One region of the Micromonospora inositola genome, then DNA from elsewhere that is predicted to be linked to it. Evidence: riboswitches for the same ligand, from Rfam matches in the RefSeq annotation. Region 1 holds a riboswitch; the other holds the start of a gene.

Region 1 (3,346 bases):
CCGAAGTAGCCCTCGGTGTCGTGGATGACGATGTACTCGATCTTCTGCTGGGCGGGCCGGTCGCCGAGGTCGTGGTTGCCGTAGTCGCCCGGGTTCGGGCCGTACTTCTCGTACGGCGCGGGGATCCACTCGCAGGCGAGCCGGACCGGGCATTCCAGGCCGTCCGGCCGCTCGGCGCGGCGCAACCCGAGCCGGTGCAACCCGGACTCGTCGGGCGTCACCGCCAGGGCGGCGAGAGTGACCCGCTGGCCGTCGTCGGTGGTCCGGCTGGCACCGAGGCCGATCTGGTCGTACACCTCGTCGGCGAAGGCCGCCGCGGCGTCCTCGGTGTCCGCGCCGGAGTACCGGGCCACCGCGCCGTACCAGGCCGCCGGGTCGCTGCCGGCACCGACCGGCGCACCCAGCTCCTTCTGGTACGACGCGAGCAGCGCCGCCCCGCCGCGGATGTTGGCGGCGGCGTCGGTGCGCAGCGTCTCCTCGGCCGCGCCGGTGAGCGCGGCGGCGGCGTCGAGGGTCTGCAGGGACGCCTGCGGCAGGAGGTCCCCGGTCGGTTCGGCCGCCGTGGCGGGGTCGAGGACCAGGGGCCGGGACTCGTCCCCCCGGGGGTCCTCGTCCTCGTCGACGTGCCCGCTGGACGGCGTGCTGGCGACCTGTTCGGCGTCGGTCAGGTGCATCGGGCCGTAGCCGCCGCTTGTGCTGGGCTGGCCAGGGTGGGTGTCCCAGCGGGATTCCAGGTACGACACGCCGAGCAGCACGCTCCCCGGCACGCCGTACTCGGCCGCGGCGGCGGCGTACTGCTGCTGGCGGTCGGTGGTGTCGGCGGGCCCGGCGTCGGGTTCGGCGGCGACGGGTCCGGTGGTGAGGAGAAGGGTGGCCGCCGCCATGGCGGTGGCGAGCAGAACCCGTCTGCTTGGCGGCACTGGTGAGCGGAGCATGGAACCTCCAGATCGGGCGGAAGTCACTGCGTGCTCACCCTCGCCCCACGCATGGCATCGGGTCAATACCTTTCCCCGCGATGATGTTGAGTGAAAGAAACCTTCACCGCCGTGATCATCGGGAATTCCGGTACGGAGTGTCACGGCGTCGCGGGTTGCGGATCGATAACGGCGCTCTCTACTCTGGTCAATCGTCGGCCGGTATGTGCATCGTCCAACCCGGGTGGTGACTGTCCGACACCGCCGAGTCGCCTCCGGGCGAGCCGGGGAACCAGGTACCGGGGGTGAATCCGCAGCTCTGCGGTAGGGCGGCTCCCTTCCCGTCCGAACCCGTCAGCTAACCCGGTAGGCGGTCAGCGAAGAAGGAGTACGGAAGCCCGGTGGCACACCATGCCCCGCGGCGACCGTCGGTCCGGTCGGTCGACCGGATGACGGCTGCGCCGCGTCCACGCTGGTCCCGCTTCACCACCGCCCTCGCCGCCCTGGCCGGCACCGCCGTCATCCTGACCGGTGGCGCCACGGCGGCGCACGCCGAACCGACGGTCGCCGAGATCGAGCGCCAGATCGACCAGGACTGGAACAAGCTCGAACCGATCATCGAGCAGCACAACGCCACCCGCCAGGACCTCGCCGTCAAGCGGAAGCAGGTGAACGCGCTCGCCAAGCAGATCGCCCCGCTGCAGCTCCAGGTGGACCTCGCCATGGGCCAGGTCGGCGGCCTCGCCGCCGAGGCGTACAAGGGCGACAACCTTTCAACGGTGAACGCGCTGCTGGGTAGCCGGTCGACGAGCGACGTGGTCACCGGCCTCGAACTGCTCGACCGCTTCGCCCACCGCCAGCAGCAGCAGGTGCGCAACGTCGTCGAGCTGCGCGATCAGCTGGCCGCCAAGAAGAAGCCGCTGGACGAGATGGTCGCCCAGCTGGCCCGGACCGAGGCCCAGCTTGCGGCGAAGAAGAAGCAGATCAACGCCGAGATCGCCAAGCTGGACAAGCTCCGGCTCAAGATCTACGGCAGCGGTGGCGGCGGCCCGCTGCGGCCCGCGCCGTGCCCGTCCGGCTACCCGGGCGGCCCCGCCGGGGTCGCGGTCAAGTTCGCCTGCGCCCAGATCGGCAAGATCTACGTCTGGGGCGCGGCCGGCCCGGACCACTTCGACTGCTCCGGCCTGACCATGGCGGCCTGGGCCAAGGCCGGGGTCTCGCTGCCGCACAACGCCCGCCAGCAGCACGACGTCACCCGCCGGGTGAGCCGGAGCGAGCTGCGCCCCGGAGACCTGGTCTTCTACTACAGCGACCTGCACCACGTCGCCATGTACGTCGGCGGCGGCTGGGTGGTGCACGCCTCCCAGTCGGGCAAGCCGATCACGATGAAACGCGTCGACGACGGCCAGATCAACAGCTACGGCCGACCGGGCTGATCCACCGGCAGGGGCTCCCGCGTGGGGGCCCCTGCCACCGTCAGCGGGTCGGCCAGGTCCGCCAGTTCTGCCAGGACCGGCTCGGCGTCGGACCGCGCTGCCCCTGGTAGCGGGAGCCGTAGACCGCGGAGCCGTACGGGTGCTCGGCCGGCGAGGAGAGCCGGAAGATGCACAGCTGCCCGATCTTCATCCCCGGCCAGAGGGTGATCGGCAGGTTCGCCACGTTGGAGAGCTCCAGCGTGACGTGGCCGGAGAAGCCCGGATCGATGAAGCCGGCGGTGGAGTGGGTGAGCAGCCCGAGCCGGCCCAGTGAGCTCTTCCCTTCGAGGCGCCCCGCGAGCTGGTCGCCCAGCGAGATCACCTCGAGCGTCGAGGCGAGCACGAACTCGCCCGGGTGCAGCACGAACGGCTCGCCCTCCGGCACCTCCACCATCGAGGTCAGGTCGTCCTGCTGGACCGACGTGTCGATGTGCGTGTAGAGGTGGTTGTTGAAGACCCGGAAGAGCTTGTCCAGGCGTACGTCGATGCTGGACGGTTGCACCAGCGTGGGCTCGAACGGCTCCAGCGCGAGCGTGCCCGCCTTGATCTCGGAGACCAGGTCGCGGTCGGAGAGCAGCATCGGAACACCATAGCGACCGGTACGGGTGACCTGCGTGTCGGACTGCGCGTTCGTACGTGTGTTCGATAGAATGTCGGCATGGCTTCCTGGTCCGAATTCGCCGCCGACGAGCCCCGCCTCGCCGACGAGATCCGCCTTCTCCTGCAGCAGTACGGGCCGGGCTTCGGCTACCTCGCCACGGTCCGCGCCGACGGCGGCCCCCGGGTCCACCCGGTCTCGCCGGTCATCACCGACGAGGGGCTCTTCTGCTTCGTCATCGACTCGCCGAAGCGCCGCGACCTCGAACGCGACGGCCGCTACGCGCTGCACTCCTTCCCGCCCGAGGAGAGCGACGACGAGGCGTACGTGGCGGGCCGCGCCCGTCCGGTGACCGACCA
Region 2 (3,346 bases), 1.6 Mb from region 1:
CGGGCCGGGGCCGCGGCACGCAGCCGGCCCCACGGCTTGTAGGTGGAGAGCACGGTGGCGACGAGCAGCAGCGTGCTGGAGACCGCCGGCGGGATCACCAGGTCCAGCCGGTCCCGGATGGTCACCGCCGCGCCCAGCTCGCCGAGCCCGCGCACGGTCGGGGTCAGCAGCAGCAGGACCAGGCCGAGCATCACCGTGGTGAGCGCGAACTTGACCAGCACCCAGCGCCAGCGCAGCAGACCCCACGGGGTGAGCAGCGCGCTGACCACCCCGACCAGCCAGACCACGACGCTCAGCGGCGCGAAGAGGTACGTGACGACGAGCCCCGCGGCCGGGTAGACCACCTCGGGGTCGGCGCCGCGCAGCCCGGCGACGCCCAGCATCAGCAGCACCAGGTCCGCGCCGAGCCAGCCCAGCGAGGTGACCAGGTGCAGGGTCAGCAGGGCCTTGCGGGCGGCGGGGGAGAGTCGGCTCATGCCCACGATGCTGGTCCGGCGGCCCGGCCGCGTCGTGGGGCCGGCGGCGACATCCGGCGTACGTCGGCGGACGTAGCGGGGGTGACCCGTCCGGCGACGGGTCACCCCCTCGGCTCAGTAGACCGACAGGTGCACGTGGTTGGTGTGATCGCTGGACGGGTCGCCGTTGCCGCCGCTGTACGCCTTCCAGCCGCTGCTCGGCAGCCAGATCTGCTTGAACCAGATCACGTAGAGCACAGCCAGCGCGTCGGAGTTGCGGACGAAGTAGGCCGCCAGGTTGTTGCCGTACGTCCGGTCGCCGCCGGAGGCGACCCCGCCGAAACCGCCGGACTGCGCGGCGAAGTCGCATGCCCGGCCCTTCGGGTGCTCACCGGATCCGCTGGGCCGGTAGCAGGAGACGTACCGGGTGAAGCCGGCCGACTTGGCCTCGTTGAGCGCGTGCAGCGTGCGCGGGGTGATGCAGCCGTCGGCCGGGGTGGGGTCGTTGACGCTGCACGATTCGGGCGGCCAGGAGCCGTCGGAGTTGCGCGGCGCCGGGTCGGCGTTCGCGGTGGAGGTGCCCCGGACCGTGCCGCCGCTGTCGCTGCTGCTCTGGGCGCGGTCGTTCGCCACCTCCAGGGCGCGTTCGGCCTGCTGCTTGCGCTTGGCCATCACCGCGACCTGCTTGCGCTGTTCCTGGATCTCGGCGTTCAGCGCCGTCCGGGTCGTCGTCGCCCGGTCCCGGGTCTCGATCAGGTCGCGCAACGCCCGGTCCTCGTGGGCGGCGACCTGGCCCAGCGCGGCGGCGCGATCCATGAAGCCTTCCGGGCTGTCGCTGTTGAGCAGCGCCGCCGCGGTGCCGAGCCGGCCGGTCCGGTACGCGACCCCGGCGATCTCGCCGACCTTGGTGTCGCGGACGCTCAGCTCGGCGTTGGTCGTGGTGAGCTGGTCGGTGAGCTGCTTCTGCCGTCCGACCGAGCGGGCCAGCGCCGCCTTCGCCTCCAGCCAGCCCTTGCTGGCCGCGTCGAGCTGGGCGCGCAGCGCCGGGGTGCCGCCCTCGTCGTCGCCGGGGGCGGCGGCGAGCAGGCCGGCCCGGGGCGCGGCCGCGGCGGGGCCGACCGGGGCGGTCGCGACGCCGAGCGCGAGCGTCGCCACGAGCAGGGCCGCCAACCGGGCGGCCGTCCGTCGTACTGGTGCCACTGCTGGCATTCAGGTTTCCTTCCGTCAGCCGCCGACCGGGTTAGCTGACGGGTTCGGGACGGAAGATCCCTACCGCTGGCGCGGATGCACCCCACGAACATGGTTCCCCGGTTCGCCGCGGGCGGCGATTAGGCGGCGGCCACCGCAGGCGCCGGAGGGCGCCGCCCGGCGGAGGCCGGGGCCGAGCCTACCGGTGGTGCCCCGTCCCGGCCCGGTGAGCGAAGGGCGCGATCGGGAGCAAAACCGGCACAGGTGCACAATACTCACTCTGATTTAAGTTTGCCCTAATTACCACTCGACTGCACCACAGGCCCCGGCTGACGCTCCGGGCTCGATCTGCAACGTGGCGTGATCGATCCCGAAGTCCTCGTGCAGCGCGGCCCGGGCGGCGGCCAGCACCTCGCCCACGTCGGCCCCGGGCGCCATGGTCAGGTGCGCCGAGGCCACTTCCATGCCGGAGGTCAACGTCCAGACGTGCAGGTCGTGCACCTCGGCGACGCCGGGCACCGCGGCCAGCCGGTCGTGCACCGCGGTCACCTGGAGGTGCTCCGGGGCGGCCTGCACCAGGATGCGCACCGCGGCCCGCCCCAGCCGCCAGGTGCGCGGCAGGATGAACAGCCCGATCCCGACGGCGACCAGCGGGTCCGCCCACCACCAGTCGGTGAGCGCGATGACCAGCGCGGCGCCGATCACCCCGAGCGAGCCGAGCAGGTCGCCCAGCACCTCCAGGTACGCCCCGCGCAGGTTGATGCTCTCCTGCGCCCCGGCACGCAGCAGGGCGAAGGCGGCGATGTTGGCCAGCAGGCCGAGCACCGCCACCGCGAGCATGGGACCGGCCAGCACCTCCGGCGGCTCGCCGAACCGGCGTACCGCCTCGACCAGCACGTAGATCGCGACCGCGCCGAGCAGCACGGCGTTGGCCAGGGCGGCCAGCACCTCCAGCCGGTAGAGCCCGAAGGTGCGCTGCGGGTCGGTGTCGGCGTGTCGGGTGGCGGTGATCGCGGCCAGGGCCATGCCGATGCCCAGCACGTCGGTGAACATGTGCCCGGCGTCCGAGAGCAGGGCGAGCGAGCCGGTCGCGAACGCGGCGACCGCCTCGACCAGCATCAGGGCGCTGAGCAGCCCGAACGCGGCCCAGAGTCGACCCCGGTGGCGGGACGCGGCGTTGGTCACCGCCCCGCTGTGGTCATGACCTGCGCCCACGCCCACACCCTTTCGCCCCTCGCCCCGGCGGGGCCAATCTATGCTCACATCGCTATGTATGCAAGTGACTGACCGGCGTCCGCCCGCTCGCGGTCAAAGCCCTGCTCAGCCCAGCGGGTCGAGGGTGGTGAGCCGTTGCGTGGCCCGGGAGAGCGCCACGTAGAGGGTCCGTACGCCGGAGCCCGGCTCCGCCCGGATCTCGCTCGGCGCGACCAGCACGACCCCGTCGTACTCCATGCCCTTGGCCTGCAGGCTCGTCACCACCTGGAGCCGGGAGCCGCCCAGGTCGGCGAGCCAGCCGGCCACCTCGTCCCGGCGCGGCACCGGGGTGATCACACCGACCGTCCCCTCGACCTCGGCCAGCAGGGCCCCGGCCGCCTCGACGGTGGCCGCCGCCAGTTCGGCGGCCGGCACGGTCCGCTCCACCGGGTCGACCCCGGTGGAGCGCACCGCGGTGGGCAGCGGCAGGTCCGGGTAGAGCCGGCGGA

The links. A riboswitch is a leader RNA that binds a small molecule or an ion and turns the genes downstream of it on or off. The one in region 1 is predicted to bind cyclic di-AMP.
Region 2: linked by a shared signal. The riboswitch ahead of GA0070613_RS16645 (coiled-coil domain-containing protein) and the one ahead of GA0070613_RS08785 (C40 family peptidase) in region 1 are both predicted to bind cyclic di-AMP.

What each region holds. Positions count from the first base shown of each region.
Region 1 is NZ_LT607754.1:1,833,943-1,837,288, reverse strand. It holds gene GA0070613_RS08790 (N-acetylmuramoyl-L-alanine amidase) at 1-935, opposite strand, end outside; cyclic di-AMP (ydaO/yuaA leader) riboswitch at 1,167-1,302, shown strand; gene GA0070613_RS08785 (C40 family peptidase) at 1,364-2,350, shown strand; gene dcd (dCTP deaminase) at 2,391-2,969, opposite strand; gene GA0070613_RS08775 (pyridoxamine 5'-phosphate oxidase family protein) at 3,048-3,346, shown strand, end outside.
Region 2 is NZ_LT607754.1:3,463,177-3,466,522, forward strand. It holds gene GA0070613_RS16640 (hypothetical protein) at 1-476, opposite strand, end outside; gene GA0070613_RS16645 (coiled-coil domain-containing protein) at 591-1,664, opposite strand; cyclic di-AMP (ydaO/yuaA leader) riboswitch at 1,669-1,800, opposite strand; gene GA0070613_RS16650 (cation diffusion facilitator family transporter) at 1,944-2,858, opposite strand; gene GA0070613_RS16655 (HelD family protein) at 2,964-3,346, opposite strand, start outside.